2 regions of the Paenibacillus sp. FW507-14B1B genome follow, and region 1 is predicted to be linked to the other one. Evidence: predicted binding sites of a transcription regulator. Region 1 holds the regulator's gene; the other holds the start of a gene.

Evidence for each region. Region 1 encodes NrdR, which represses ribonucleotide reductase genes. Its sites were predicted from a motif close to AACACNATATATNGTGTT; they were not measured.
Region 2: AC3WJJ_RS11410 (adenosylcobalamin-dependent ribonucleoside-diphosphate reductase) is a predicted target of NrdR. The motif match lies at 8,475-8,492, and genes of this name have one in related genera.

Annotation. Positions count from the first base shown of each region.
Region 1 is NZ_JBYSWS010000002.1:877,533-894,394, reverse strand. It holds gene AC3WJJ_RS12365 (response regulator transcription factor) at 1-213, shown strand, start outside; gene AC3WJJ_RS12360 (methyl-accepting chemotaxis protein) at 352-1,542, shown strand; gene AC3WJJ_RS12355 (PstS family phosphate ABC transporter substrate-binding protein) at 1,656-2,621, shown strand; gene pstC (phosphate ABC transporter permease subunit PstC) at 2,666-3,598, shown strand; gene pstA (phosphate ABC transporter permease PstA) at 3,599-4,474, shown strand; gene pstB (phosphate ABC transporter ATP-binding protein PstB) at 4,539-5,294, shown strand; gene phoU (phosphate signaling complex protein PhoU) at 5,331-5,990, shown strand; gene polA (DNA polymerase I) at 6,180-8,837, shown strand; gene mutM (DNA-formamidopyrimidine glycosylase) at 8,922-9,761, shown strand; gene ytaF (sporulation membrane protein YtaF) at 9,857-10,564, shown strand; gene coaE (dephospho-CoA kinase) at 10,574-11,167, shown strand; gene AC3WJJ_RS12310 (lytic transglycosylase domain-containing protein) at 11,167-11,736, shown strand; gene AC3WJJ_RS12305 (alpha/beta-type small acid-soluble spore protein) at 11,809-12,036, opposite strand; gene nrdR (transcriptional regulator NrdR) at 12,153-12,629, shown strand; gene AC3WJJ_RS12295 (hypothetical protein) at 13,374-14,042, shown strand; gene AC3WJJ_RS12290 (hypothetical protein) at 14,396-14,620, opposite strand; tRNA gene AC3WJJ_RS12285 (tRNA-Ala) at 14,636-14,708, shown strand; gene AC3WJJ_RS12280 (glycoside hydrolase family 26 protein) at 14,945-16,582, shown strand.
Region 2 is NZ_JBYSWS010000002.1:668,377-685,238, forward strand. It holds gene AC3WJJ_RS11370 (class I SAM-dependent methyltransferase) at 1-233, opposite strand, end outside; gene AC3WJJ_RS11375 (helicase) at 366-905, opposite strand; gene AC3WJJ_RS11380 (VOC family protein) at 1,381-1,833, opposite strand; gene AC3WJJ_RS11385 (chloramphenicol phosphotransferase CPT family protein) at 1,910-2,506, opposite strand; gene AC3WJJ_RS11390 (GNAT family N-acetyltransferase) at 3,033-3,452, opposite strand; gene AC3WJJ_RS11395 (DinB family protein) at 3,530-4,225, opposite strand; gene AC3WJJ_RS11400 (hypothetical protein) at 4,540-4,905, opposite strand; gene comI (competence inhibitor ComI) at 5,162-5,257, opposite strand; gene AC3WJJ_RS11410 (adenosylcobalamin-dependent ribonucleoside-diphosphate reductase) at 5,743-8,346, opposite strand; gene AC3WJJ_RS11415 (DEAD/DEAH box helicase) at 8,782-10,542, shown strand; gene AC3WJJ_RS11420 (YqhG family protein) at 10,544-11,503, shown strand; gene AC3WJJ_RS11425 (hypothetical protein) at 11,651-12,667, shown strand; gene AC3WJJ_RS11430 (YqzE family protein) at 12,802-13,002, opposite strand; gene AC3WJJ_RS11435 (N-acetylmuramoyl-L-alanine amidase) at 13,167-13,970, shown strand; gene AC3WJJ_RS11440 (divergent polysaccharide deacetylase family protein) at 14,057-14,818, opposite strand; tRNA gene AC3WJJ_RS11445 (tRNA-Leu) at 14,982-15,065, opposite strand; gene AC3WJJ_RS11450 (YhjD family protein) at 15,240-15,665, shown strand; gene AC3WJJ_RS11455 (carboxymuconolactone decarboxylase family protein) at 15,771-16,100, opposite strand; gene AC3WJJ_RS11460 (hypothetical protein) at 16,179-16,394, opposite strand; gene AC3WJJ_RS11465 (hypothetical protein) at 16,582-16,862, opposite strand, start outside.

The DNA.
Region 1 (16,862 bases):
AGAAAGCCAGGGGTAGTTCTTACACGGGATGATCTTATGAATGTGGTATGGGGTTTTGACTATATTGGCGGTCAGCGTACAGTCGATGTTCATGTTAGTTCCCTTCGTAAGAAGCTTGAGCTTGATCCGGATTCAGTCTTTATTGATTCGATCCGTGGAGTAGGATATAAGCTGGTCGTGAACCCGAAAAAAAGCGCTCATCATTTAACATAAATGATGGGTGTTTTTTTGTTTGTATATTTTTGAAAGAAATAATTAATGTGTTTACATTCACTTTACATTCCCGTAACAGTACGATAATACTCGTTCGTTAAGATGCGTCTTAAGAACTAGATAAAGGAGTGGGGCTGCATGACGCTGCTTCAGCTTAGGACAGACGACACTTTAAATACGGTTAATGTAATGTGCACAGAGTTAACTCATCCCCAGACCAGCGAAATATCAGCGCGTCAATTATGCAGAACGGTTCCGATCATTGGGAAGGAAGAAACTTGTCGTGAAGTGATGGACAAGTTCAAGAGAGACGCTGAAGCTCCGTGTATTGTCTATTGCCAAGAGTCCGGAAAACCGGAGGGATTGATCATGCGAGAAGCATTTTACCGCCGGATGAGTGGCAGGTTCTTCAGAGAAATCTATGACCCAAGACCAGCTTCGTATATTACAAATATGAACCCTATGGCCGTGGATATTTCGGACTCGTTGTCACATCTTCTCCAGAAAGCACTACAGAGGCCGGAGTCGCAATTCTACGATTGTGTGCTTGTTCTGGAACAAGATCAGTTGCTTGGTGTTCTTACAGTAAAGGATTTATTGCAATTATCCACGATGATGCAGATCGAAGCGGAGAACAAGCGGGAGTATATTTTGGATGAGAGCAGTCGTCATACTCATGAGATTGAAGTGTCTTTAAGTCAAGTAGCTGAAAAAGCGAATTTAACACGCACCAAAAGTGAACGAATGCAGAAATGGTCACAGACGGGTAGAACGAACTTGCAACAAGTGAGTGAATCTTATAGCGGGCTTGTACGCGACATGGAAGAGCGAGCTAGTTTTGTTACAGAGCTTTTGAAGAATGCTCAGAATATTTCTTCCATGACAAAGCAGATCAGTGAGCTGGCTGATCATAGTAGTCTACTTGCTATTAATGCTTCGATTGAAGCTGCGCATGCCGGGGAGCATGGGCGGGGGTTTCAAGTCGTAGCTGGAGAAGTACAGAATTTATCCAAGCAGACCAGAAGTTTGGCCACAGATATTTCTAGTCTTCTCACATACATTCAACATCTTGTACAAGAAACAGCCACGGCTACTGATCATAATCTGAGCGAAATTCGTGCCTGTGAGCGTATTGTTGCTGAAGGCGGGAGAATGTTCACTCAGATGGAAGAAGTCGTTTTGGAAGTTAAGGACGCTGGGAGCCAGGCTTATGATATGGCTGAGAAAGCAGCAATCCAGGTAAAGCGTGTAAGGGAAGAATTAGCGGGCATGAACGAAAGTACTACTTATGATTCTAATACTGAACCTATGAGTCTACTAAATTATTAATGATTTTACACAGAGTTTACAATTCTCGATAACTGAAATTACATTCGGGGATTAAGATTGAAAATGTAAGCGAAAGATACTACAAGAGACCAGATTTTAAGGAGTGGATAGGTTTGTTTAGAAACAGGGGTCGTAAAAGCGCAGGAATTCTCGTATTGATCATGATGCTTAGCACGGTGCTCGCAGCTTGTGGAGGCGGAGAAAAGAAAACAGAAGGCGAGAATGGCTCATCAACTGCACTCTCCGGAACGATTGAAATTGATGGTTCAAGTACGGTTCATCCGATGACAGAAGCTATCGCTGAAGAGTTTGGTGCAGAGAATAAAGATGTACGCGTTCCGATCGGAACAGGTGGAACGGGCGCAGGCTTTAAACGTTTCTTGAATGGTGAAATTGCAATCACCAACGCATCCCGTCCTATCAAAGATAAAGAAGCGGCGGAAGCGAAAGAAAAAGGCATTGAATACCACGAAGTTACGGTAGCATATGACGGTCTTGCCGTTGTGGTTAACCCTGAGAACGACTTTATCGATAAACTTACAATTGATGAACTCAAGAAAATATATGAACCAGACAGTAAAGTAAAGACATGGGCTGATGTACGCGATGGATGGCCTGCTGAAGAAATTAAAATTTACTCTCCAGGTACAGATCACGGTACATTCGATTACTTCACTGAAGTCATTAACGGTGAAGCTCAAGTGAGCCGTAATGACAGCCAAATTACATTTAGTGCTGACACGAATGCAATTGTGCAAGGTGTAGCAGGTGATAAACAATCTATTGGTTACTTCGGTTTCTCATTCTACGAAGAGAACAAAGATAAGTTGAAATTGATTCCAATTGATAATGGAACAGCTACAGTAACAGCAAGTGCTGAGACCATTAAAGACAACAGTTACGCTCCATTGTCCCGTCCATTGTATGTCTATGTAAGTGACAAGGAGTTAGAGCGTCCTGAAGTAAAAGCTTTCATGGATTTCTACCTGAGTAATGCTGGTGCACTGGCAAGTGAAGTCGGCTTCGTAGCTCTTCCAGATGAAGAGTACCAGAAAGAAAAAGATAAATTGGCTCAATAAGTCACAGGGCATCCCTAGTGATGATATAGAAAGGGAAGAGGAGAATGAATAAAACATCATCCGTGGTGGAAAGTTCCGGAAAGATGACATTTCGCAGAGGCAAAACGCGCCTATCTGATAAAATCATCCCGATTTTTCTAGGATTGTGCGCGGTGCTATCGGTCTTCACCACCATTGGTATTGTGTACACACTTCTACAGGAATCCATCATTTTCTTCAAGGAAGTACCGGTCTGGTCCTTCTTGACAGGAACGGTATGGAGCCCTATTCTCTCCCCAAAAGAATTCGGCGTGCTGCCCCTACTGGGCGGCACATTGCTGATTACAGGCATTGCGATTTTATTCGCAGTGCCTATCGGCTTGGCATCCGCTATTTATTTGAATGAATATGCGCCTGCCCGAGTTCGGGGAGTTGTGAAACCCATACTTGAGATTCTAGCTGGTGTACCAACGATTGTGTATGGATATTTTGCGCTAGAGACCGTTACACCCATACTACAAAAGATTTTTCCGGATATGGGTATTTTCAACGCACTCAGTGCAGGTATTGTTGTAGGGATTATGGTGCTGCCTATGATTTCGTCACTTAGCGAGGATGCGATGCGCGCTGTTCCGAAGAGTCTGAGACATGGAGCTTATGCGCTTGGTGCAACTCGTTTTGAGGTGGCACTTAAGATTGTGCTCCCAGCAGCAATGTCGGGTGTTGTTTCCTCATTCGTGTTAGCTTTCTCACGTGCCATCGGTGAGACGATGATTGTTACGGTTGCTGCAGGGGCTACGCCACAATTGACGGCTAATCCGCTGAATAGCATTCAGACGATGACCTCTTATATTGTTCAAGTCAGTAATGGAGACGTTCCGCGGGGAACGGTTGAATATGGGACGATTTTTGCCGTAGGTCTGACACTCTTTGTGATTACCTTTTTACTTAACATCTTGGCGCAGTGGGTTGCTCGCCGCTTCAGGGAGGAATACTAGATGGAATCTATGAATCTGGGCGAAACCAAAGGGATTACTAGAAGACGCCGTGGCGACCGCATCTTGCATCTTGTTTTTCTAATCTGTACAAGTATCGGTATTGTAGCTTTAATGGCTTTAATTGTGTCGATCCTCGCGGATGGTCTTCACAGACTATCACCGGAAATTTTTACGAATTATCCTTCGCGTGTGGCCGAACGAGCAGGAATGAAGTCTCCGATTGTAGGTACGATTTATCTGTTGCTGCTCATGGCGCCTTTGTCATTCATTCTGGGTGTGGGGGCCGCGATCTTCCTGGAGGAATACGCAGGGAAAAACCGCTGGGTGCGTCTAATTCAGCTAAATATTAGTACACTCGCAGGTGTTCCTTCTATTATATATGGTATTCTTGGACTCGCGATTTTTGTACGGGGGATGGGTCTTGGACGAAGCCTGTTGTCCGGTGTATTAACCATGACGTTGCTCGTTCTTCCCATTATTATTGTATCTGCACAAGAGGCACTTCGTGCTGTTCCGAAAAACCGAAGAGATGCATCTTACGCACTTGGGGCTACAAAATGGCAAACCGTTGCGAAGTCGGTACTGCCTTCCGCGATGCCGGGGATTATGACAGGGGTTATTCTTGCACTGTCCCGTGCGATCGGTGAAACAGCACCACTGATTATGATTGGTGCCCTTACCTATGTTGCCTTTTTACCAGAAAATCTACTGGATTCATTCACAGTCATGCCGATTCAAATATTCAACTGGGTATCAAGACCAAGTGAGGAATTCCATGATCTAGCTGCATCAGGTATCATCCTGTTACTAATTATGTTGTTCCTTATGAACCTGGCTGCCATTTGGCTGCGGAACAAATATCAGAAGAACACCTAAGACTTGAGACAAATCAGCCATATCCATATCGTGAATGTTCAGAAGAAGGAGACATGATTATTCTATGGAACCTATTATTCATATTGAGAAATTAAACTTATATTATGAAGCGTATCATGCACTTAAAAATGTTGATCTTGATATTCCTGAGAAGACAGTAACGGCATTTATCGGACCATCCGGCTGTGGTAAATCAACATTGCTTCGTACGCTAAACCGGATGAATGACATGATCCCAGGTACTCGAATTGAAGGCAGTGTGCAGATCGGGGGCACGGAGATCTACAGTGAGGAGGTCCATGTTGAGGCCTTGCGTAAACAGGTCGGCATGGTGTTCCAGCAACCCAATCCATTTCCTAAATCGATATATGACAATATCGCTTACGGACCAAGGCTTCATGGAATTCGTAATAAATCAGAACTAGATGGAATCGTTGAACAAAGTCTGAAGCAGGCAGCACTCTGGGGCGAAGTGAAAGATTACTTGAAGCGCTCAGCATTTAGTCTGTCCGGGGGACAACAGCAGCGTTTGTGCATTGCACGCGCCCTTGCGGTTCAGCCTGATATTCTTCTGATGGATGAAGCAACTTCAGCACTAGACCCGATCTCGACACTTAAAATTGAGGAATTAGTTCAAGAGTTGAAAAGTAAATATACGATTGTAATGGTCACTCATAACATGCATCAAGCTGCGCGTATTTCTGGGCGCACGGTATTTTTCCTGAACGGTGAAGTGATCGAATCTGCGGATACGGATGTATTGTTCTCAACACCATCTGATGCGCGTACCGAGGATTATATTTCTGGTCGATTTGGCTAAGGAAACGTTAAAGATGAATGGGAGGGGCATGATAATATGATCCGAAGAATTGAGTTTGATCAACAGCTCGATGAACTGAAAACATTACTTCAGGATATGAGCAGGCATACTGAGGAGGCACTTGTAGCAGCTGTATCATCACTACAAACATTGGACACGGATAAAGCTCAGAACGTGGTTAAGCTCGATGCGCAGCTGAATGCGATGGAAGAGCAAATTATGGACATCGGTTCTCGTCTTATTGTAACGCAGCAACCTGTAGCGAAGGATCTCCGCCGTATTCTTGTTGCATTTCGGATTGCAAGTGACCTGGAGCGAATGGGTGATCTGGCGCGTGACGTTGCCAAGGTTACGATTAGATTGCAAGGTCAGACGCTGATTAAACCGCTTGTGGATATCCCACGTATGGCGGAAATCGTGCGAGCTATGATCGCGGAATCCATTGAATCGTATTTGACGGAGAATACGGATCTGGCTTACAAAATGGCACAGGATGACGATCAGGTGGATCACCTTTACAGTGTTATCCTTCATGATCTGTTCTCACACCTGACGGGTGACCCGGAATCTGCGAACCAAGCGATGCTGCTCGTAATGGTAGGGCGCTATATCGAACGGATTGCGGATCATGCAACAAACATAGGAGAGAGCACAGTATACTTGGTAACAGGTCATCGACCCGATCTGAACCAATAATAACGACTGAATCATAGTCAAAGAACGTCCGGCGAAAGCCGGCGTTTTTTTTGTAGGGATAGACAAGGAATATAGAGTGAATCATGGGTTTATCCTATAAATATACAGGGTATTGTCCCCTGGTCTTCGGTTTTGAGGGGAACCTATGTTATCATGTGGGAAGGAAGTTATAAAGGGGTAGGTGCCTGAATGGACAAGTTGATTGTGATTGATGGTAACAACATTATTTATCGTGCGTTTTTTGCGATGCCTCCACTTACGAATGCAAGTGGGCAACAGACGAACGCTGTCTATGGATTTACTACGATGCTGCTCCGTCTTATTGACGAGCATAAGCCTACACATATGATGGTTGCTTTTGATGCAGGAAAAGAGACATTTCGTCATGCAGATTTTCAAGATTATAAAGGGAAGCGGGAGAAAACGCCGCCAGAGCTTTCTGGACAGTTTCCTCTATTGAAAGAGCTTTTACAAGGATTAGGAGTACCTCAGTTCGAGATCAAAGGTTATGAAGCGGATGATATTATCGGTACGATTACAAGATTGGCTGATGAAGAGGGCCGTAAAGTTATGGTTGTATCCGGAGATAAGGATATGCTCCAACTAGCCTCTGATCATGTGGAGATTGCGATGGTCCGTAAAGGGGTTACCGAGATCGAATCATATGGTCCTGCACAAATACAGGAGCGTTATGGTCTAACACCAGAGCAAATTATTGATTTGAAGGGCTTAATGGGCGATGCTTCCGATAACATTCCTGGCGTACCGGGGGTTGGTGAGAAGACTGCTCTTAAACTGCTCCATGAATTCGGGTCTGTTGAACAGGTCTTGGAGCGTTCGAGTGAGCTTAAAGGTAAAATGAAAGAAAAAATTGAGACTAACGCAGAATCCGCTATTCTTAGTAAAAAGCTCGCGACGATTTTCCGTGAGGTTCCTTTGGAACAATCATGGGAAGATATGAAATTTGATGGTCTAAATCAGGAAACGGCGGGTCCGGCGCTCGCGAAACTAGAGTTTAAATCCTTATTAGAACGTCTTAAGCTAGATGCGGGCGGTACTGGGTCTTCTGAACAGGATCACCCACAAGTCGAAGTTGAAGTAGTCACGGTAGATGTGGACTTACTACCCGAAGTATCTGAGTCTCTTAAACAGGTGCAATTTATGCATGTGGAGACACATGGGGATAATCCGCACCATGCGAGTGTGACGGGACTCGTACTTGCAGTGGAAACACTCTATTATTATATTCCGTTCGAGGTACTTAAGGATCCAGCAGCAGAACCGATTCGGAACTGGCTGGCAGATAGTAATGTGCCCAAGCGCGGATACGATCTTCACCGGATCGACTTGGCCCTGCACTGGCAAGGAATTGCATTTGCGGGTGCATCTTTTGATGTTCACTTGGCTGCTTATTTACTTGATCCAACGGATAACAATCAGACCCTTAGCGGTCTAGCAGCGAAATATGGTCTCTCATTCCTTACTTCGGATGACGATATATTTGGTAAGGGAGCGAAGTATAAAATACCAGATGAAGAGATACTCAGCAAACATCTGGCGCGAAAATGTGAAGCCGTAGCCCAGATCATTCCTCGGCAGGAGCAGGAACTGAAAGATAACGAGATGCTTCCACTTTTCTACGATCTGGAGATGCCGCTATCCCGCATTCTAGCCGATATGGAGAAACAGGGAATTGCGGTCAATGTGGATGCTCTGAAGCAGCTTGGAAAAGAATTTGAAGAACAGATCAAAACGCTTGTTGAGAAAATATATGAAATTGCTGGAACAGAATTCAATTTGAATTCTCCCAAACAGCTGGGTGAAATCCTATTCGTGAAGCTTGAGCTTCCTGTTGTTAAGAAGACGAAGACAGGATACTCCACAGATGCAGAAGTGCTTGAAAAGCTCGCACCGTATCATGAGATCGTCCAGCATATTCTTCAATATCGAACGCTTGCAAAGCTGCAGTCTACCTATGTGGAAGGGCTTCTGAAGGAGATTTCGAGCGAAACGGGGAAAGTTCATACGTACTACCGTCAGACGATTGCGGCAACAGGCCGACTGAGCAGTCAGTATCCGAACCTGCAGAATATTCCGATTAGGCTGGAAGAGGGCCGTAAGCTTCGTAAGGTGTTCGTGCCTTCTGAGCCGGGATGGTCAATTCTCGCAGCGGACTATTCCCAGATTGAGCTTCGGGTTCTAGCACATATTTCTGATGACGACCGTCTGAAAGAAGCTTTTCTGCATGATATGGATATTCATACGAAGACTGCGATGGATGTATTCGGTGTAAGTGAGGAAGAAGTGGATTCCAACATGCGCCGTTCTGCAAAAGCTGTTAACTTCGGTATCGTGTATGGAATTAGTGACTACGGTTTATCCCAGAACTTGAATATTACGCGTAAAGAAGCTGCTAAGTTTATCGATCAGTATTTTGAAGTATACCAAGGTGTGCGCCGTTATATGGATGAGATTGTGAAACAAGCGAAACAGGATGGTTATGTCAAAACACTGCTAGAGCGTAGACGTTATTTGCCTGAGATCAATGCAAGCAACTTTAATCTCAGATCATTCGCTGAGCGGACCGCTATGAATACACCAATCCAAGGTACTGCAGCAGATGTTATTAAATTGGCTATGGTTCATATGGATGCAGCGCTGCATGAGCGTCAGTTGAAGAGCCGCATGCTACTGCAGGTACATGATGAATTGGTATTCGAAGTTCCGGAAGATGAGATGGAAACGATGAAGGCACTCGTGCCAGATGTGATGAGTAAGGCGCTCAAGCTAGCCGTTCCATTAAAAGCGGAAGTAAGCTATGGTGAGAATTGGTACGAGGCGAAGTAAAGGGTGCGGGAAGGCTTTTTCCATAAAACCTTGATGGCGACTGACGCTTCGCATCCGTTATAATGGGATAGAGGTGAAGACATCATGCCGGAATTGCCGGAAGTAGAAACCGTTAAAAGAACCCTTAATCAACTTATTAAGGGTAAACATATAGAACGAGTCACAGTAAATTTACCACGGATCATACAGCGTCCTGACGATATCGAAGCGTTCGCTTTCATGCTTCAGGGACATACCATAGAAGGTGTTGAAAGACGGGGGAAGTTTCTTAGAATTAAGCTGGACGGGTTAGTGCTTGTTTCTCATCTTCGGATGGAAGGACGATATGGACTTTACTCCTCTGATGAACCGGTGGAGAAACATACCCATGTTATTTTCCATTTTGATGATGGAACCGAGCTGCGTTATAAAGATGTTCGTCAGTTCGGAACCATGCATTTATTCGCGCCAGGGGAGGAATTTAATAGTCCTCCGCTCTCCAAATTGGGATTCGAACCGTTAGATGAAACTTTCACGCTACATGAGTTCAAACGAATTATTGGGAGCAAGAAAACAAGAATCAAGGTTGTCTTGTTAAATCAAGCATACGTTGTAGGTATTGGTAATATTTATGTAGATGAGGCGCTCTTTCGGGCAGGAATACATCCAGAAAGGACGGCTAATACATTAACTGATGCCGAGCTAGAATCCCTATATCATGCAATCATCGATACGTTAACAGAGGCCGTAGAAGCAGGCGGATCGTCGATTAAGTCTTACGTAAACGGGCAAGGCGAGATGGGGATGTTCCAACATAGTTTACGTATCTACGGCCGGAAGGACGAGCCTTGCCATAACTGTGGGGGGCCGATCACAAAGACGGTCGTCGGTGGACGTGGCACCCATTTCTGTCCTCGCTGTCAACCAGACAAGCTGAGCGAATAGGCATGCACCCATCCTATCCCCCGCCCATATACTACTCCTAGAACTAGCCGAAGACGTGTGAATGACAGACGTGTTTGGCCGGAGGAGGGGGAAGGGTGCTTAGTCTATTTTTTGCACCTGTACTGCTGGCACTGGCATTAAGCCTGGATAGCTTTGGAGCCGGCATTACATACGGGCTGCGTAAAACGAAAATTCCATTGTTATCGGTCATTATTATTTCGCTATGTTCTGGTCTAGTCCTTTATGTCTCTATGCAGGCAGGGGCATTGCTGCAGCGCATATTCTCCCCTGAAGTCGCTTCAATGATCGGTGCAGTCATACTGATTGCACTAGGTGGGTGGTCCTTCATTCAGCAAATCAGGTCCTCACATGAGCGAACGCTCGAGACAGAACAGGTGTCGTCACAAGATCCTAAAGTTGATCAATCCGTCTTGGTGGAGGGGACGGATGCTCAGCCTCCACTTGCTGTATTTCAATTGGAAATTCGTAAGCTTGGTCTTGTGATTCAAATATTAAGAAGCCCATCTCGCGCGGATCTGGATGACTCCGGTAGCATCTCGTCATGGGAGGCCATGTGGCTAGGAATTGCCTTATCACTAGATGCCTTTGGTGCGGGATTAGGTGCAGCGATGCTCGGCTTCTCTCCATTATTAACGTCTATGGTCGTTGCACTTTTTAGTGGGGTGTTCCTTGTACTTGGAATGAAGACAGGGTTTCGAGTTGCCTCGAAAGGTGGTATGAGATATTTCTCCTATCTGCCGGCGTTCTTATTAATTTTGATGGGTATAATGAAGCTGTTATGAGGTGAAAACATGAATATCGGTTTAACTGGGGGAATTGCAACAGGAAAGAGCACCGTGTCCTCCATGCTAATCCGGAAGGGAGCGCTTCTCGTTGATGCGGATTTAATCGCTCGGGAGGTTATGCTCCCGGGTCATCCGGTATTGGCGGCGGTGGCCGGGCATTTTGGACAAGATGTGATTCAGCAAGATGGACAATTGGATCGAAAAAAGCTCGGTGAGATTATATTTAATGATCCCAATGAGCGACTAGTGCTTAATGGAATTACGCATCCTGCAATCAGGCAAGAGATTCGCAGACAGATGGCTGAGTATGAATCAACATATCCTGATCGACTGGTTGTTGTGGATATTCCTCTTTTGTACGAGTCAGAGCTGCAGGTTCTTTTTGAGAAGGTTATTGTTGTATATGTACCCAGGGATAAGCAGCTTCAGCGTTTGATGGAGCGAGATGGGATTACCGAAGAGCGGGCATTGGCAAGACTGAATAGCCAGATGGATATCGAGCAAAAGAAGCGTATGGCTGATGAAGTTATTGATAATAGTGGGACCTTGGGCGAGACTCGTGAACAAGTGGACAAGCTATGGAATAGGTTGTTTGAATGATGAGTTTAAGCTGGCTCCGTAAAAAACGTGTTCTGCTGCCTCTGTTGATCTCTTTTATAGCCGTGTTATTCTTAAGTAATATATGGATGACATGGCTTTATCCGATCTATTACAAGAACGAAATTCGCAAGCATGCGATCCATTATGAAGTCGATCCATTTCTTGTAGCCTCCATTATCCGGGTGGAAACGAACTATAAACCGGGTAAGGAGTCCAAGGTGGGAGCGCTTGGAATTATGCAGCTGATGCCGGATACGGCTAATTGGGCCATGGAAATGGCCAAGCTGCCTTCAGTGACCATGGATAGCATTAAGCATGAAGCGGATGCTAATATCCAGCTTGGTACCTGGTATATTAAGAAACTGCATGATCAAATGGATGGGAATCCAATCGCAGCGATAGCTGCGTACAATGCAGGTCCAGGTAATGTGCGAAGCTGGCTTAAAAAAGGGCTATGGGATGGGACCTATGAGAACGTCAAAGACATCCCGGTTGGGGAAACTCGTCATTATGTACAAAGAGTTATTTATTATTATAATCAATATACCGATGTGTATGATGAGTTCTAATCATTATTAAAAAAGAGCATTGGAGGGCTTGAATTCATCAAGCCACCCCAACACTCTTTGGATGAAGAATAATTATTGACCGGAGTATTGACCAGCCAATTGTTGCTCGGCTAGGGTTACCAGACGCTTGGTAATGTACCCCCCGATTGAACCGTTCTCGTAAGAAGTCATGTTACCTTGGTAACCGTCTTGTGGAATGCTGATGCCGAGTTCTTGAGCAACCTCATATTTCATTTGCTCCAATGCACGGCTAGCACGAGGTACTACCAGGTTGTTAGAGTTGTTGTTTCCTTGTCCCATGTTTGTTCACCTCCTTGAGTTGGTAAAAGTATTATGTCTCGGAATAGCAAACTTCATTACAATTATTTGTACTACATTTTCTGGAAATTAGTTTGAGAAGGAAGTGATTACGCTTTATGAAATGTCCATACTGCAGTTACGCTGGAACGAAGGTACTCGATTCGCGTCCTGCCAATGAGAACAAGTCTATTCGCCGCCGCAGGGAGTGCGAGCAGTGCAGCCGTCGATTTACAACATTTGAAATGGTGGAGGAAACTCCGCTGATGGTCATTAAGAAGGATGGCAGTCGCGAAGAGTTCAGTCGCGAAAAGGTACTGCGCGGATTAATCCGAGCTTGCGAGAAGCGTCCTGTATCCGTAGAGCAACTGGATATGATGGTCTCAGAGGTGGAGAGTGCACTTCGTAAGACAGCTGCTGCTGAAGTTGAGAGCCGCCAGATCGGCGAGCTTTTGATGGAGCAATTGTATACTGTAGATGAAGTAGCCTATGTTCGCTTTGCTTCCGTATACAGACAATTCAAAGACATCAACATGTTCATGAAAGAGCTGAAAGGACTGCTGTCCAAAGATTCATTGCCTGACACGAATAGCTGACCCAATTCAGCGTCTTCTTATAAGAGGGAAGTCCTCATGATTTTTGAGGGCTTTTTTGTGTTGAGATGAGAGTTGATTTGAGCGTCAAGCGGGTGACGATAACTTAAAGTGAAAGACAGTGTTCGAGATAGAAACACTGATGGATATCCACTAAATATAAGGGTTGCACGTGATAAAAGCCCGACATATATTATTAGAGTAACTAATATATTCTGGTGCCTTAGCTCAGCTGGGAGAGCGCATCGCTGGCAGCTGTCTCGCTAATTTTCCCGTTATAACTTTGATATTTGTACGGTGACTGTAACGTTGACTGTATGCTGACAAACGCAGATATGCGCTCCGATATGGCGCACGGTCTTAAGGGCTCTGGGCGACCTACTTTGAAGATGCACGAAAAGCGTGGCATTCTTCAGCAGCGCCAGCAGAATTTACAACTAGTACTTCTCCAAACACTTATATGGTAACAACAACAGCAGAATACTGGAAGAACAGATTCCAAGATGATTCACCATGGAACAAATATTTGGGATTAGCCGCTTATTCAAAAATGCACTTATTAACTAACAATACAGTACACATATATCGAGCTATTATGGTTCATGAACTTGGGCATGTTCTTTGTTTAGGTCATTCTCATCTCGCTGATTACTTTCGCTACTACCTCTATCATGAATTACAATTTTGTGCAAGCAGGTACAAGTTATTTACCTCAGACTCACGAAGTAAATGATATTAAGGCAATGTATGGCTACTAAAAAAAGGCGGGAGGGAAAAATGAAGAAGAAATACATTCTATTAACTTGTTTAGCTTTAGCGATTACAGGCGGATCTATCTTATATAGTCAATCATTAAATGAAAAAAATGCAATAGAAGATAACTATGTTGAATCCCAATTTGTCGAATCTCCTACTGGTCAGTCTATTCTGGTTAAAAACCCAAGAAAAATAGATGAAGTGGCAAACTATGCAAATCTTATTGTTGAAGGCGAAATTGTAGGTATTAATGAATTGGAAGAAGCAATTCAATTGGGGGAGGGAATTATAGAAAAAGAGGTTACTGAAAAGGCAACTGGGGAATCTTCATTTACACGTAGAGGAACAGACTATACAGTTCAAGTGTTAGACACAATAAAAGGCGATTTACAGAATCAGAAAATAACAATTTACAGATCGGATAATGCATATGGCATACACCCTGATATGAAGGTAGGAGAAAGGTATATTTTTTTACTTGAATGGAATGAAAATATAGGGAAATACTTTGCTTTTCACCCATCTGCAAGTTATCTGAAAGTTGATGAAACTAATAATGTTGAACCTGTCTATAAAATGACAAGAGAATTTTCTGACTTAGAAGATCAGAACTATGACAAAGTGAAGGACACAATCAGAGATATTGTTGGCACTAAATAATAGCTAACCTCACTTTGGAGATTGATCAAATATTAAGAGGAAAAGAACGGACTGTATTTTTCAGTTCCGTTCTTTTTTAGATCAATGAAATGGTATTCTATTGTGCCATTTCTCATAAAAGAATAATTTCATAAATTTTGATCTTCAATTTATGACCTTAAAACAACTCTGTGAGGGGCATCTCCGGAAAATGACCGCGAACCAGGCGTACGATGAATTCGCGCTGAATTTTTACCTCAGGAGTCCGATTTTTATTTCGTAATAATTTTAACCAAAAGGCACAGTCTTAGCGGATTTACATTCCGTTTGGACTGCGCCTTTTTTTCGTTAATAGATAGCGTAATAATAGTACTTTACAGTATGGGGTTGCGCATCGCAAACGGATATCTATTAACTTTGGCCAACGTCTTCAACCCGTTGTGCCGCTTGCAGATATCCGCATTTAATACTTGCAGCGATGCGCTCCCGCGTGTTACAATAACTGAGCGGAAGAGAACGAACGAGTTGTTTTGACGCTGACTCTTCGTTAGCAAACTGTTGAATACAAGCGGGTCTGTGGCTTGACTGACCGATAACATATCCGAATATAATACGGGGCCTTAGCTCAGCTGGGAGAGCGCATCGCTGGCAGCGATGAGGTCAGGGGTTCGATCCCCCTAGGCTCCATAGTAAAAAAACCTTTGAGAAATCAAAGGTTTTTTTTGTTTGTTATTTAGACAATCTACTATATAACGTTCTTCTATGATGCCACATCGCAGTGAACCGTCAGAGGTTGTTCTTAATTTTCTCATTCCCCTCTAGTGGTATAATCTGGTATGATAACATCTGCTATATGTTGACATTATTCAACATTATTTATCATCATTCTGCACTGGGCAGGGGAGACGGGGGAACGAAACAGCATGGAAGTAAGGCAACGGGGATTGAAGTTTAAGGTACAGAGTAAGGCAGCGTGGCTGCTCAAAATGGTGCTTGCACTAGCTATTATGGTCATCGGTTTATCGTCTGTTCATTATGGAGAAGCAGAGGCAGCTAACGTCTGGTTGGTGTACAAGGATGCACAGAAGCTGGAGGCTCAAGGGAAATATAATGAGGCGATAACCAAATACAAGAAAATTGCACCTGAATTCATTAAGGAAAAAGAATTCGGGAACGCCGCGCAGATATACCGCCGGATCGGCGATTGTTATAAGGGGCTGAAGCAGTACGATAACGCTGTAGCCAATTGGGACCTAGAAGCTGAATATTCGGGTAAAGCAAACCAGACACAGATTAGCATTGCCGCGAAGCGGAAGGCCAATCTGCTCCGCAGTACGGCGAAGCTGTATGTGGAGCAGTCCGCCAGCTCAGGGACAACCTATGGCGGGACAAAATTTGTACCGGCTAACGGCGCTTTGATTGGTGCGTATGCAGAAATGGACAAAGCGGTTAACGATCCGAAGCAGCGCAAATATTTTACTGATCAATTCCCTCGCATGACTGGGAAAAAGCATGCAGCTTATCTGTTGTACTTTAACTATGGTAGTGATCCGGCCCTGCTAACCAAGCACTTAGAACGTGCGGCGGCTAGCGGGACGGCTCTACAGATTGGACTTCAGCCGATCAAGGGGTTGGATCAGGTTAAGGATGATGCCTACCTGCGCAACTTCGCACGCACGATTGGGGATTCAGGCGTACCTGTATTCATGCGATTTGCCAATGAGATGAATGGTGGCTGGGTGAAATGGAGTGGTGACCCGAAAAAGTACATTGAGAAGTTTCGTCTGGTCACGAAGGTGTTTCGGGAAGAGGCCAAGAACAATGTTGCGATGGTATGGGCGCCGGGAGCTAACCCAACATATACGATAGAGTCTTATTATCCGGGTGATGCTTATGTGGACTGGGTCGGTGTCAGTTTATATTCGATCTTCGACCCATCGCTAGATCCGTTGAAGCAGGGGGAAGACCGGTCAAGTCACCTAGATAAGTTCGATTATATCTATCAGCTTTATGCAGATCGCAAGCCGGTATTCATCTCCGAGGGTGGAGTGTCCTACATGTACCCGGAGAAACGTCAGGATAAGACCAAGTGGGCAGTATACAAAATGCAGGAATTTTACGCTTCTCTGCCTATGGTTTACCCAAAAGTGAAAGGCGTGTTTTGGTTCGACAGCAACGGTAATGCCACGGAGCGAATCAAATATTATATGCTATCTGCCAATGATCAGTTGCTTAACGCATACAAGAAGGCCGTTTCCAATCCGTTCTACTTAGGCTCTATTGGCGAGAAGGCACCTATATCCTATAAACCGATAAACAACAGCACGATTCTTGCAGGCAAGCAAAAGGTATCGGGTTATGTGAAGACGTGGGCACCGACGCTCTCAAAGGTCACCTATAAGATCGGTGGACGCACGGTTGCGAGTTCATCAGCTCTACCTTGGAAGGCAGAGATCGATTTTAGCCCATACAAGGGCAAGAAAATTGAGATCACCGTCCAGGCATACGATAACAGTGGTAAGCTGGTGACGACGCAGCAGGTTAAGGTAACGGTGAAATAAATTTTCTTATATCAACGAATCAAGCTCTTATTTGAACATGAACTGATCTAACTAAACTGAATTTTTATATTTTATAAGCACATTGTAACTATGATAAAGGCCAACCGGAGTATTTCGGTTGGCCTTTATGAAGTGCCATTTCCTCAATGGCACCAATGACAACACCTTTTGACGAAGAAGCGCTGTAACAACGGATAGATGATAGATGATCAATATGTCAGAACGTGCACTCCGTAAATCATAGATTTTCCAGTCTGTTAAAATGCTTATTTCAGTGTCC
Region 2 (16,862 bases), 210 kb from region 1:
ATTGCGGAACTTAAATCAATAGAAGTAACGTCCAGTCCCATTTCTTTCATATACAAGCTATGTTGACCTGTCCCTGCCCCGAGATCTAAAATTCTTGTCTGCTCACCTTTTTCTACAGATGATACAAAATAATCTATCTCCTTCATTTTCCATGGTTCAATGCTTAAAAGATTCCTTAGTTTTGCGTTCTCGTTATAACTGTTTTTCAGACTTTCTTTAAATTGCAAATCCATATAAAATCATCCTCATCTAGAATTTATTCACGAATCACGACGCAAGCCGACCTTAGATAGTCGTATCTTAGGTCGGCTCGCATTTTGTCTGTGTCAGTAGCATGTTTCACTCTACTAATCTATAAAGTTTTGTTAGTTCTTACAAAATACAAAACGATCCCAAGCATTCCAAACGTGAAGATGATCAGCTCGGTATCCTCGCAGCCACAGCACATCGTTTATTCGTCTAAGATAAAAGCCTTTCGGAAACTCATCGTCTTCCGTTAGTATTTCCGATGCAATTGTAATGGAGCCAGAAGGAGCTTGATGTCGTTGTGAATTACTCTCACCATAATCTTCAGGCTGATCCAGATATGCCAGTCTTAAGTGAGGTCCTAGCTCATGTGGGCACAGTTCCAAACCAAGCTCGTTTGCTCTTTTGAAAATCTGAACTATAGTAGCTCCATCTGGGAAGCCAAGGTTACTAACGGTTAGCTCAACGGTCTGCAGGCTATATTTTGTATCCGAAGTTATAAATCTATCATCAGTCAGTAGCCGCTCTCCATACTCATTCATTAAGATAGAGAATTGTTGCAGTTTCTGGATAAGCTGTGATTTCGTAAGCCCGCCAATCTCTACTGTTCTTGTAACTACTGGGCATTCAGGGTATATTCCCTCATTATCGATATGCATTTATTGTCACTCCTAGTTGAGCTCTGCCTCGAGGAAAGCAAAGGGCAAATATCATTTAATTACTAGTTCCTTATGTAGTCATTTAGCTTCTTGATATCATCTGTTATAAATTCGATATCCTGCGTCTTTTCTATTATTAGGACATACAATGGTGTATTGGATACATGAATTCTATGATTAAGAATACCTGCCCCTGGAGTTGTTTTAGTGTGACTTCTTATTAAATGATTAGGATCTTCTAGCCCCTCAACATAGATGCTGTTACTTTTTGAATGTTCATACACAATAAGCGAATATTTAGTTTTCTCAAAAGCATTACTAGCAATTAAAAAGATGGAAAAACAAATAAATAGACCAATACCTAAGTAGTATAAATATTTATTTATTGAATCTTTCATACGCCGCTCCGACTTCTTAAAGATATCTTCATATTAATCTATTCATGTCAGTAATGCTCTGTAAACCGTCACTTCCGTTAATTTCTTTCAAGTTGTTCTGCCAAACCGATCAAAATTCCTTCGGTTCCACGAATATAGCAGAGCCGGTACGAGTCTCCGTACTGTACCACTTCACCAACGAGCTCAGCACCATGCTTAATGAGTCGGGATACCATCTCGTCAATATTTTGAACTGTAAACATGACGCGTAGATACCCAAGGGAGTTTACAGGAGCTGTCCGGTGATCTGATATCGTAGGTGGATTGATAAATCGAGAAAGTTCTATTCGGCTGTGGCCATCTGGGGTTACCATCATAGCAATCTCTACGCACTGAGAACCTAGTCCAGTTACACGACCAGCCCATTCTCCTTCAACCGTGGTTCGACCTTCGAGATTCAATCCAATCTCCTCAAAAAAAGAAATTGCATCATCAAGCGATTCTACAACAATACCCACATTGTCCATTCTTAATAATCTATTCATTTCCATCGGATTTCCCCTTCGTGTAAAAAGTCCTTATAAACTGCCGCAACTTAGATACGCTGTTATCTACTGGATTCCACTTCTATGAAACACTAATATTTCTTTCACTTAACTTCTTAAATACCGAGTACTCCTTATCAGACTTAATAAAACTTAATATCCTTTCGGCGCATTCTGATGGATTCAACTCTTCAGTGTTTACTTCAAGGTCATATTCATTAAAGCGATATACTTGGTCGAACTGTGAATTTGCTAGTCCGATCTGTCTGTCTCCTCTTGTTTGCTCTCTTCTTATAAGTTCCTCTTTCGAGCATAGTACACCTACAAATAAGGTGGGATGATCAGAGAGTACATCAAGATAATCATTAAACCACTTCTCATTGTCGATTACGGTATCTACAATTACATTCAAACCCATTTCTGAAAACAGTTTAATTGTCGAACAGTACATCGAGTTTATGGGATCAAAAATTATTTGTGCGACAATATGATCATCTACTTCTCTTGTAGGTTCCATATCTGGGAATTTACGATCAATAAATTCATTGTAATTATGTAAAAAATCATCTATTGATAAATGATAAAACGGAACCTCCTTCTGATTGATCAGTTCCATAGAGATACTAGTCTTCCCTGAACTTGAAGTGCCGTTTAGAAAAACTATCATTCCTCGCTTCAAACGAATCACCCTCACATATAATATTTGTGTATCCTCAGCTTTATCGTTTTTCTTCATTTCACTATAAAAATATCAAATAATATAATTATTGGACTTGCAATAAGCCCTATATAACCACCAAGCTTCAAAGCTTTTTCCGATCGTATTCCAAACGGGTTGAATTTCATTATAACTTCAGGGTAATTAACTTGTATTAATGCGCTTGTCAGTCCTATCAAACCAATTAAAGATAGTGGACTCAAAAAAATTACTCACCTCGATCATAATTATTACTATTCTTTCCACAGTCTAGTGACTCCTTCTAACACTAGGTCTCTAAATTTCATTTTATAGATGTCCGGTTACCATATAAATAATCGTCTCCATCTAACCCTCCCTAAATTGATTTCTTTAATGCAGTTATTTTCAAAAAGCGGTCCCTTTGAATCCAAATCCCACCAATATATTCGATCGACCTAGGTATAGTACCAGCGATAATTTAGCGTTAATATGTTGTTAGACATTGTTTATTCCTTATCGAAAATACTTATATTAAGTCCTTTTTAAAATAATAGTGATTACATCCAAGTGGAGCATTCTCAATCATTGCAATTTCTTTATAACCATATTTCTTATAAAAATCAGGAGCCTGAAAGCTGAATGTATTCAATTTAATAAATGTACACTTTTTTGATCGTGCTATCTTTTCTGCTTCAGCTAAAAGTTTTTTACCAAGTCCGTTTTTTCGATTTTCTTCTTCAACCCATAAAAATTCAATCTCCATCCAATTCCAACAAACAGCGCTGTTAAGACCTGCAATTATATCTCCGTTATCGTTCCTCAAACATAGATTGACCTCTTCGTAGTTGCCGCTTGGACCATGTACGGAATTATATGCAATAAGTTTACTTCTCACATAACCAGCTTCTTCATTTGTTCCAATATGTATCTGGGAGTTATATGGCATATTAGTCCTCCTATTATTTTTTTGTTTGACTTCACTTTTACCTGCCGCAATAAATAGTTGCAATACGATAACTAATATCATCTCATGAACTTCTGTATCCTTTGTTTTATTCTAATAGATTTATTTAAATGCAAAAAAATATGCCTTGTTACTGGCATGAGTATTAATCCTCCAATACGTTTATTCCCCCAATATTCAAGTAACCATGAAGCTTCATCTTTGACAGCATTTTGATCTTTTAGCTTTTGTATTCTATCTGTTTGAATTTTTAAATTAAGTTCACCAGGCTCCAGCAATGATACAATCTTACGTGTTTTACGTCCTACTTCAATCCGATATTCAAGTAATGCTGAAATATCAATCTGATTGCTTAAATTAGCAACCTCATCATCAGTCATTTCGTTTCCAGAATGAGGATAACTAATTCTAAGTTTCTTATTCCAATCATCAGCACTAAAAACTTGTTTATCATTATTGACTAAGACATTCATAGTCATATCTTCAATTCTTGTAATATGCCATATGTGCCAAGCAATAGAGTTCTTGGTATCTGGGGCTACTACAGGATACTTGCGAAAAGTCTCCTCTAAACTATCTTTAATTAATACATCTTCAAGAGTAGTAGATACAGAATGACTCATTTCTGAGCAATGTAACAAACTATGTTGATGTAAAAACAAATCTATACTTTCCTTATGTTTTTTGGGTTTCAAAATAATACTTGTTAGTTTTTTGTGATTTTCATTCCATAGTTTTCGTTGGTTCAAATCCACGCTAAACCTCCATGTATTCCGCAATGATTTCCTATAATGTATTTGTTCTCCTGAACGCTGAAGGTCTAAGGTGCAAATTGGTCGTGTCCGTCGAACTTATCCTCGCAGGGTTGTGAACTGAAACTTCGTTACTGCTATCTCTTCTTGCGAAGCAAGGGCTGAAGAACGCAGCTAAGATACGTTGTTACATGATGAAAATTACCTAATTAAATGGAATAACATGAATGTTACTTATATATCTCATTTGTTTTCAGTTCTTCAAATATAGTTTTGAATTAATTCCTCTACCGTCCCTTTACATTTACAAATTCCATCTACATGATAAAAGGTACTCGTGTTTTCCAAGTCATCAATTTCATCATTCTGAGAGTATAGAAATACTTTAATTCGACGTGACTGCCTTTACCTGCCGGTAATATAACCACTATAAAATTGGAATTCATTACAGCCTCTATTTCCTTATTCCCTATATCTTTAAGTTGATCAATTGAAGTGATATTTTCATTTAAAGTCCAATCGTATGAATTATTCAATCCCTCTTGTCTCAATCGTTGACTTACAATTTGTACAGTTTCTATATTTTTAAAGCTTGATGCAATATAGAAACTCATCATTACTTCTCCTGCTTTCTGATATATGTATAGTTTTCGACTGATTTCATAAAACTTCTTTATATTCACGACGCGAATCGGCTTTATATAACTCTATCTTAGACCGGTCCGTGTGTTATCTGTACCCTCTTTCATAAACAATACATCGGACGATTTTCTTTATTCGATTTGTTCTTTGATTCATCTTTTCAAATATGGTAATATACATTTAATAAAGACCAAGTGCGCTAACACTTGGTCCATACAATTGGCTTGGATGGGTAATCCCTTCTTAGTCACTTACGATCAGAAACCCACCTTCGGCGGTCAACCTTAGGGTGGGTTTTTACTTTCTCTTGTTGTTATTATTAATGTAAGTTAAAAGTGCAAGAATGAATGATCCAAATAGGAACATAATTGTTAGTGCATCTTTCACTTCCATGGCTTCACCTCCTCTCGAAGGGAAACCATGACCACCCAAGATTCAATTGTAGTTATATTTTACCTCTATTTACATCTACGTACAAGCGTTCTTATTACGCCTTTGAACCTTTTATTATAGATATGGTATTAATATAATTAGTAGCCCTTTCAAGTAACACTTTTATAACATGAATATTACCGTACGTCGTAAATACTTCATTCATAGAAGTATATACAAATCTCTTTCTTTATACAGACGTTATAAATAACCTACTGTATTTTTTATGCGTCTAGCTTCCTTCACAGTTACCTCATATAATGCGCTGCTGCTCTGATGCCCATGTAACTCTTGGATATATCTTAGATTCATATAAACGAAGGCCCACAAGTCACTATCGTGACCTGCGGGCCTTCGTTCTTCGAAACCTTTAATCTTCGCTTAATCTATCTCTATACTTCTATATCTGTTGTTTCATATCTCTCTATCTGTTCACATCCAACAGCTTAACTACACTTACTATATCCACAGTTGCTGCAAGTTTTGCAGCCCTCGATGTTAATCAGCGAAGCGCCACCACAGGATGGACATAGATCGCGAGAAGCTGACGCATGATTGGCAGATACACCATTTACCTGTCCAGCGCCTGCAGTGATCTGCTCTGCTGGAGCCATCGTTGCTGCGACTGGTGCTGGATCAAAGTCATCGGAGATGCCACTTGCCACATGGGTTTCAAGTGCTTTTGCTACGGCGTCCGCAATGGACTCCACACGGTTTGCACCGAAGCCAATGGCTCCAGAGCCACCAATACCTTTAAGATGCTTGATTAGCAGTTCTACCTTATTGCCATGATCTCCATAACGAAGGAACAAGGAGCAGACACGGCCGAGGGCTTCTGCCATCGCGAACACATCAGAACCGGCTTTACCCACATTCAAGAAGATTTCGCCTGGTATGCCGTTAAGATCATTGATCGTGATATATGCCATGCCGAATGGGGTGTTGATCTTGTACGTTGCTCCGCGTAGTACTTGCGGACGGCTCTTGTACTGCTTATCTAGACCACTCTTACCAGCAGCAGGTGCCGCACTTACCGCCGTACTTGCAGATGCAGTCGTAGTTTCTACAGTTTCCTTCACTTCGTTCTCAGGCGTAGAGGTTACAGCTTCAGTAACGGTCTTATCTTCCTTCTTCTCTGTCTGGAGTACCTGCACATCACGGCTACCATCACGGTAGATGGTTACCCCTTTACATCCAAGGTCGAAGGCCAGTTCATACAGACGTTTCGTATCTTCCACGGTGAAGTCAGAAGGACAGTTTGCTGTCTTCGAGATCGAGCTGTCTACCCAGCGCTGAATCGCTGCTTGAGCGCGAATGTGATCCTCAGCAGATAGATCCATTGCTGTCACGAAGTAATCTGGAAGCTGTTCACCCGGATGGCTGTCTATCCAATCCTGTGCAATCGGAACGAACTGCTCATCGAAGCCAAGACGACTTTGACGGAAGTATTTGAATGCGAAGTAAGGCTCAATACCTGTTGACGTACCAACCATCGTACCCGTGCTGCCTGTCGGTGCTTGGGTAATGACAGTCACGTTACGCGCACCTTTGGTGCGGACCGCTTCTTCAACTTCTGGGAACGCCTCGGACATATTTTTCATAAATCCGCTTTGCAGATAAAGATCCGCATCGAACGCGAGGAATGAGCCTTTCTCTTCCGCAATATCCGCCGAAGCTAAGTAAGCCTCACGAGCGATGAATCCATACAACTTGTCTAGGAACTCCAACGATTCTGGACTACCATAACGGATTTTCAGCTTGATCATCAGTTCGGCAAGACCCATCGTTCCAAGACCTACACGGCGTTCCTTCTTCTGATTCGCTTCATTTTCCGGGAAATGATACGGAGTTGTATCAATAACGTTATCCAAGAAGCGAACGGAGTAACGGGTTGTAATCGCTAGCTCTTCCCAGTCTACATCATCATTCTCTTCATCATAGAATTTAGACAGGTTCATTGCAGACAGGTTACATACACCCCATCCTGGTAAGCCCTGTTCACCACAAGGGTTCGTACAGATGATCGGATTGAAATACCAGCTGTTGGACATCTGATTGTAGTATTCCATGAATACGACACCCGGCTCAGCCGATTTCCAAGCAGACTCCATAATCGTTGTCCATATTTCGCGAGCTTTCATTGTTTTGTAGGTAATGACTTTACGGCCCGCTTGCTTCCACTTGTCCAGATCTCCATCCCATTCCTCATCATAAGCTGGTTCAGAAGTATCCGGGAATACCAGATCCCAATCCAGATCCTCCTTCACAGCTTTCATGAAGTCGTTACTAACACATACAGATAGGTTCGCATTGGTTACCTGACCCATCTGCTGTTTCACGGTGATGAAATCCATGATATCTGGATGCCAATCGTTCATCATCAGCATGAGTGCACCACGGCGGCTGCCACCTTGCTCAATGAGTCCTGTAGTATAGCTGAACAATCCACCCCATGATACTGCCCCACTAGAAGATCCATTAACACCTTTTACAATTGCACGGCGCGGACGAAGGGAGGACAAGTTAATACCTACACCACCGCCACGAGCCATGATTTCAGTCATTTCAGACAACGTCTGCATAATTCCACCACGGCTATCCTTCGGTGAAGGAATGACATAGCAGTTAAACAGCGTCAGTTCATCGCTTGCTCCTGCGCCAGCCGCAATCCGGCCCCCAGGAACGAGCTTCCAATCGTCCAAAATATGACGGAATTTAGCCTTCCATTCTTCCTGCAATTCGGGTGTTGCTTCCGCCGATGCCATCGCAGCTGCCAAGCGGTCCCACATTTCCTCAGGTGTCTTCTCAATTGTCAGCGTCAGCTTTTCGACATCCGTCTCCACCAATTCACCCTTACGGGTCTTCACGGTAACAAGTCGGCCATCACGCTTCACAATTTCTCCAACTTCCTTGGTTGGGAACTTCGGATCATCTTTTGTCAGAACCAGAACCACATCGCCCACCTTCGCGTTATGGGAATTCGCGTCCTTCCACGCATACCGGTCCAAAAAGATCTTCTCACTTAAACCTTCAAGCCGCTGATTTTGCATCGTACTCAAGGCAACTACCTCCTATATTAACTATAAATTCTTATTCATCCATACGGAAGCCGATATCTTCACGGTCTACTAAAATATAACCTTTATGTATACCGGCCAAACGTAAACCCCAACGAACACACACCATATATTGTGTCCGTTATTCATAATAACACACTACATATGGTGAAGCTATGCCGAAGATGTGAATTTTGAGGCTTGTAAGCCCATTAACATCAATCAACCTTCTTTTTTCTTATTCTCTCTCCTTTTTTCAAAAAACATCTTTGAAAAAACTTGAAAATATACAATCGCAGCATACATATGGGCTGCCGAAAGCCATTTTAGTCCCCTTCATGAAATGAAAGGTTATGAAGTCTCCTTTTTTCGTCCATACTACACATACATCATGTGCCTTGAACCCTTTAACAACTAGGAGGAGATTATGTGAATTACCAACCACCCGTCATTCCGGGATCTGTCCATGATTCGCGACTCCCCGTGCCTCTTCATATCGACCGTTCTTGGCTTGAAGATTTAGAGAACCGTCTGGAAAAAGGCGGACCATGGGGAGACTACCGCCTATCACGACTAGCCGTGCAAGGAGAAGAATCTCGTCTTGTTACAAGCTTCGAAGAACTGCAATGTTTGAAATATATCGGAAATCTTTCACCTCTACCCCATCAGACCGATACGGCACGAAAAGTGTTGTTTGAAATGTCCGGCAGAGCGATTCTCGCCGATGAAGTAGGTCTTGGTAAGACCATCGAGGCAGGTCTTATTTTGAAAGAATATATCGTTCGAGGGCTCGTCTCCAAAGTGTTAATCCTTGTACCCGCATCTCTTGTATTGCAGTGGGTTCGTGAACTCAACTCGAAATTTGGTATCCCTGCTATTGCACAGAAAAAAGCCTACTCCTGGGGCAATGATATTGTCGTTGCGTCCATGGATACGGCAAAGCGGGACCCTCATCAAGAAATCCTATTGAATGAAGAATATGACATGCTCATTATTGACGAGGCTCATAAATTAAAGAACAAAAAAACGTCCAATTATCAATTCATTCAGAAGCTGCGCAAAAAATACTGCCTCCTCCTGACCGCGACGCCAGTGCAGAATGATCTCAGCGAGCTCTTTAATCTCATAACGCTGTTGAAGCCTGGGCAACTTGGACGTCAGGGAGACTTCTCAGCCAATTTCGTTGTAGATAAACGAAAAGCCAAGAATCAAGACCAGCTCAAGGATGAGCTGTCTAAGGTTATGATCCGTAATCGCCGTGGCGAAGGACCTGTAAAATTCACCAAACGTACTGTACGTAACGTAGGCCTCGAGCTATCGCCCGAAGAAAAGTCATTATACGATGGTGTCACTTCCTTCGTCAAAGATCAGTATCAGGCAGCTGGGGGAAATTTAAGCAGTATGCTTTCACTAGTTACCCTGCAGCGTGAGGTGTGCAGTAGCCGAGATGCGGTCTTCGTTACGCTCGTTAACTTATCCAAAAAAATGCCTGAGGATTCTCCGCTCCGTGATAAGGTGTGGGAGCTTGTCCACTTAATTAAAGCAATCAAAGCCAATACCAAGGCCGAGAAAGCCATAGAACTCATCAAACAGATGAATGAGAAGGTCATTGTATTTACAGAATACCGGGCTACTCAAGAATATCTACTCAACTATTTTCGCGATCACGGCCTCATTTCCGTTCCATATCGAGGCGGCATGAACCGTGGCAAAAAAGACTGGATGATGGACCTATTCCGCGGCAAGGCTCAGGTTATGATCGCTACTGAAGCAGGCGGTGAAGGCATAAACCTGCAATTCTGTCACCAAATGATCAATTTCGATCTACCTTGGAATCCCATGCGAGTTGAACAGCGAATCGGGCGGGTACACCGTTTAGGTCAGACGAACGATGTCCAGATTTTTAACCTGTCTACATCAGGTACGATTGAAGAACATATTCTGAATCTTTTGCACGAGAAGATCAATATGTTCGAGATGGTCATTGGCGGTCTGGATGTCATACTAGAACGGTTCGAGAAGAAGGAATCCATTGAGAAAAGCTTGTACAAGATCATGCTTGAATCTGAAAGCGATGACGAAATTCGAAACCGTCTGAGCTCCTTAGGAGACTCACTTCATCATATTAAACAAGACTTAGAGCATGAATCATCCGCTGAAGAAGAAACCTTACGAGAGGAAGAAGCCTAATATGACCATGACGCCGCAGGAGGTGCAACAGCACTTCATGGCCTATTTGGAAGCCACCGAATGCACCGTCATTGAGAAATCGCCTGAGCATGTGACCGTTAAGCTGTCTCCCCAAGCCGATAAAATGCTGACCAATCGCCCGTATTACTGGGGATTTGTCGAACGAACCGGAGCACCAGCCGAAACGTTGTCGTTCAGCTTCGTATTCGATCCTCCTAAATATGATGAGAGGTTGCTCAAACAGACGGAACTCAGTCCAACGAAACAACAAGCAGGTGCACAAGATCCTCTTCTCTCCCGCTATTACGGCAGCGCCCCTATTCTACCTGTCATTGGTCCGGGGCGAATTCAGCGTGAAGATATACTTTACGGTAGCCGTAGGCTTGCTCAAATCTGGGATGCCTCCCGCGAGGAAGGCAATTACATGTTTATGTTCGAGCAGCCCGCTGATCCGCAGCGTCCAAAAGCTCGCTCTGCTCCGTATGAGCAGTGGCTTGGCATCTGTTTCAAGGCTGAGTTTAGCTGTGACTTGAAGCGAGAAGAGCTTCATTTTCTCGGGATATCCCTATCACGTAAGACCATTGTGGAGAATTTCCCTGCACATTTGGATGGCCGAAACTTAACACCAAGACTTCCAGAGAATGTTCATGTGAGGCCAGCTGCACTAAATTTATCACAAGCCGCATCGATGCTCGAAGATCACCTGATCAATAAGCTTAGTAAACTTGACTATTCCTGGGCAGAGCAAGCGAAGGTTCGTCTTGCCGAAGAGCTGGCGATTGTGGACAGCTACTATCAAGATCTGTTGAACGAGCCAGATGAAGAGAAGAAGTCAGCTATTCAGCAGCAATATCAATCCAGGCGTTCCGAAATGGAGTGGCAATATTCTCCTAAAGTGAGCTTGTCCGCCATAACCTGCGGTATGTATCATCTCTGTTCGTCCAGTAACGGGGTCTCTTGAGCTTCATCAACAAAACAAGGCAAAAAAAGACCCCTTTTATAGGTCTTGACCGTGACAGCTTGTAACACTCTTTTTAAAGCTTGTCCTATAAGATAAATCTAACTTATGTGATTCCATTCGGTTGATTCTCGGAAAGGCGGTTGAACGTTGAAGGAACTTTCCTATCCAATCTTTATTTATGTCATTCGCATTACAATGTCCGTCATTTTGTTCACAACAGCATTCGTCGTACCAGCCTCTTCTATATCTCACGCTGCCAATTCACCAACTACATCTGTGAAGCAATGGACATACACCAACGCTCCGAATAAGCTTGAAGTATTTGCAGAACAGACGATCGAAGATCTGGCAGAACATTTGCCTTTCAAAAGCTGGAAAGAAGCAAATCTGGACTATACCCCACTTGGACCAGGTACCCACAGCTGGCTTGTGACGATAGAAGACAACAGCAAACCACTTGGTTATTTAATTATTACCTCCGATGACATGGGGGGATATGTATTAAGCGAATATGGTATCGGATCGGAACTCCCCTACAGCCTTGCTCCGTTAGAGGATACATTGGTCAGGGTAGGATTACTCAAAGTTAATCCGAAAATCCCTTCCTCAGCTCCTCCTTCCCTCCCGAAGGGAAGTAAAGTTGAAGCCTTGTACAGTTCGATTTCACCTTACTTCAAGGTTACTCTTAAAGGTAAGGCACCGACCTATGTTCACGCTGTGACATTTGATATAATGGATGACCCTTATATAGATAAGGTTCCAACATCGCTTACACAGAAGAATGGTACTGATCTTCTAAAAAGTTCATCCGAAACCTGGCTACCTTCCTCTGTCATACGTACAGACGGCGAGCCCGATCCTTATCAGAATTTAAAATGGTTAACCACCCCTGCACTTTCCATCAAGAATGGGGATGATATCATTGGCCTTCTCTCACCTGGGAATCGAAAGTCGCTTGTTTTTACGGTTAAAGATCACAATGCTGTCTTCGGTGCCCCATTCAATCTGACCGGGTGGCAAAGCTGGTCTACATCAGGCAAGCTAAGACCTCAAGCGATCTACGTCACCGTCCCTCAGCGAAATACAGACCTCATTCGGTTTGTTCCTGTTGTGAACCTGATCGGTACTGGCAAATTCCAAGAAGAAGTAAGTGAAATGAAATAACGCATTCTCTTCATAACCATCCGCCCTTATCTAACTTAATCGCACAATAAAGGACGTACTCCTATTCTCAGGTGTACGTCCTTTACGTTTTCACTTTAAAATTGATCATCCGTTTTCACCATAGATTCTCCAGCTTAACTCCTCCGTTTTTTATTCCCTTTTTTGGTCACGACTTCTTCCTTCCAGAGTGATACTGAGAACGGAATCATACCGAACCAGCGAACAGACCATGGCTCCTTTGGCCGTTGTACTTGCTTTCGCTCTTCCTTGGGCGTGTCCATATAAGTGACAACACGCTCTGTAATATATTTTATGAGATCATTGCTACTCGCCATCATAACTCCTCCTTAGATCTTGGTTATCGTCTACCTTATCAGGATGCACTGATTCGCCAATAATTAGACACCAGCATGTTTTCAAGTTTATTGCACATCATAAAGGTTGAGGAAATAATCTGTGCAATCTACAATTCAATTATTAACGAAAGAGGGCCGCATCAATGATCAAAAGAATCTCTATGGCTGTACTTCTGATCTACTCCTTCGCTCTCTTGGTATCTGGGGCCTCGATTTACGCAGAGCAACAAGCAGCGGCCTCCACACCTAGTCCCGTCATTCATACGAAACATCATGATCGACCGCGTCATGATCCTGCTGTTAGGTCCGAAGATAGCCTTTATCATGAACTGGTTAAACCTGAAACCACGCAGCATCACCCCTTTCCTCATGATGTCGTTCTAATTGATGTCGGGCATGGAGGCATAGATGGGGGAACCTCATATGGCGATTTACTCGAAAAAGATATTAATCTCGCCATTTCACGCGAGCTTTTTAAGTTGCTTCGAAGCGAAGGATATCATGCCGTATTGAACCGAGATGCTGATTATGCCTTAAGTGATGATAACCGCTGGCACACCAGTCGATCTCGCCATCGTAAGGATTTAATTCAGAGGAAACAACTCAGCAGCGAGATCCCTACGAAGCTGGTCGTCAGTATTCACGTTAATTGGGGTAAGAACAAATCCAAGCATGGTGGTGTTGTCCTTCATCAAGCAGAGGGAAGGAGCGCCATGCTCGCAGAATCTATACAACGTCAGCTGAATCTAATGCATAAGAACAGCCATCAAACTTCGGTTGGCAAGCCTTTTTACTTGTTGAATCGTATTGAAGTTCCGGCCGTTATTGTGGAGACCGGATTTATCAGTAATGCGGAGGACCGTGAGATGCTCACGAGTAAGGACGGACAGAAAAAAATTGCAAATGCCATAGCCAGCGGGATCGCCGAATACTTAACGGCCCTTTAATAGGGTCGTTTTTTATTCATGGATCATAATACAAAAAAAGGGCGTGTTCACTCCAATCGAGTAAGCCGCCCTTTTCCTGTCTAAATCTAAAACAATGGTAGAGGATTCGGAGTCCAGCCAGATCTCTCCTGTACCAATTCTTGAATCCCTACGAACTGCACCTTCTTTTGAAGCTCAGGGATCAATCCCTGAATGCCAGTCGCTGTCCGTTCACCAAATACCCCAACATGCCCTATAGTAATGCAAGACTTATGTGTCTGTGCGTGCTTCGCTGCACTGTTCAGCTGTTTCGTAACATGCTGGACGGTGTGCACATCATCCAAAAAAATGTCATTCCCGATATTCGGCAGCCCTTTCTCGGCAGCCACTCGGCCAGCAACAGAATGATAATTTGTTTTGCTATCAATAAAGAACAGGCCGTGCTCCTTGCACACATCAAGTACAATGGACATAATCCGCTCATCGCCCGTGATTTTGGAACCCATATGATTATTTACTCCTACCGCATGAGGAACCTGAGCTATAGCCTCTTCCATGCGTTTACGAACTTCTTCATCCGTCATTTCACTTGTAATGGCACCAGGCCCGAGCCAGTCTGCTTTGCCTTGTTTTGGTTCCATTGGCATATGGATAATCACATCATGCCCCATCTTATGAGCTTGTTCAGCGTCACTTTTACTCGTCGGTAAGAATGGCATGACTGCAACTGTGATTTTGATCGGCAGACTCAGCATCTGATCCGTTCCCTTTTGCCCATTACCAAAATCATCAATAATAATGGCAAGCTTAGGCTTATCCACCTCATTAGCCTCAACTTCTTGAGGAAATACACCAGTCAACGACAGCATCAATATTGCAGTACATACCACGGTTAAGTATTGCTTCACATTTCGCATGGAATTCTCCCTTCACGATAGATCCTGTTCTATAGTGTTTGAGAAAGCGGCAACAAATATGTAGTTAAGCATACGAAAAGAAGACGTCTCCCAGAGGGAAACGTCTTCTTCATAATGCGGTCGAGAGGACTCGAACCTCCACGGGGGTTAGCCCACACGGACCTGAACCGTGCGCGTCTGCCAATTCCGCCACGACCGCGTATTGTTAATCACTGCATCAAGTACTCGTTGCGGCGACAAGATATATCATATCACGCTAAATAAATGGAGTCAACATTTTTTTAGTTCTTGATTAAAGAATCGAAATCAGGTTAAAATAAGAACGTAAGTTCGTATTATGTACTCAACTTCTAAATAAAGGCGGTGAGCATGTATGGCAATGACGGGAATTACTTCAGAAGAACGCGCCCTAATCAAAAGCTATTTGCTCCTCATATTCATCCATAAAGTCTTTGAACGAGACTGCCGAATCATTCAGGAAAGCGGTGTGTTTAAGACCCCACAGCTATACGTTGAGATTGTAGGTAATGGTGCCAAGAGAGCAGCTATTTTACTCCGTGAAGTGAAACAAGAATTTATGAAGCGCACGATCAAAGTATACAACATTCAGCGAGGGGTGAATGGAATTGAGGCTCGGTATGCCTGTCGTGGATATGTGGGAAGTATGGAACTATTATGGCCTTCCTTCCGCGAGGAAATGATGTGCCGCATGCGTGCTTATCTTGGGCTGACACCCATAAATACCGAAGCTACCTCGCTCTCTTCTCCAGAGCATTCACATCTTAGCTTAAGTCAGTGAATTACCTTAATGCTCTTATATAACGAAGAATAACCAAACAACCGTCTCCTCACCAGCTTACAGCCGGTAACCAGAGACGGTTGATATGTTTGGCTTGTTCTGCATCTATTGTAAGTTAGGCTGAACACGCATTATTCCTTGGGCTAATGCATGCCCAGCACTGGCGGCTGAAGCAACAGCTACAGCTTCCATAATCTGAGCATCTGTAGCACCCTTCGATCGCGCTTCTTCCATATGATAATATGTGCACAATTCATTATTGGCGAACAAGCCAATACCGAGCGCTATAAGCTGCTTCGTCTTTTCATCGAGCTCGCCGCCTTGAAAGCAGACTCCTGTAAACTGATGATACGCTTCTGCCATCTGTGGCATTGCTTCTTTGAGATGCAATATCTCATTTTTGTACGTACTAATTTTATCACTTGATAAATCCATCGTGCAGGACACCTCACTCATTAGTCTGGTTTCCCGATTAAGGTGTCCTGCCTGGTCTAGATCTATGCCTCTGTCTTCTTATGCCAACGGGCTTGTCCGAGGTTCTTCATACAGCTGGTAGCTGTATCTTCGATCAAGCTTCACAACACGACGGTTACGTCTACGGATAATGACATGCTCAGGATCCCAAGCAACAACGATACCTGTCACATCATTACTTTCCAGATCATCCCGAACCACACGAACACGATCCCCCGATAAACGCAGTTCATTCAACCGTTCATCACTTATCATGATTACATGCTCCTTTCGTACAATGTCGTTATTGTCAGGCGAGGTGTTAATATACGAAACGACAATTTCGCTAAAACGATTGTTCCCCAATTTCAAAAAGAGACCTAAATAGAATCATTTAGGTCTCTTGAGTGTGATATGGTTTAACATGAACACTCTGACAAAATGTTACTCTCTTGTTTAACGACTAGCGCTGTGCAGGCTCGATGCTATCATTCTTCTCAAACCAGAAATCAAGTACAGTTGACGACATGACTCGTTTCTCAACATAATCCACCTGCTGCGTTGTGAATTGTTGTCTCCAATCATAAGAGAGCTCCTCGCACAATCCAGCGATCGTTAGTAGTTCAGACCAAGCAACATAGCGCTTATACCAGAAGAACTGAGGATGTTCAATCATATAGGGATAAAGATCATCAAACTCCGTATGTTTACAATCCAAAGCACGTTCAAAGTGTACCTTCGCAC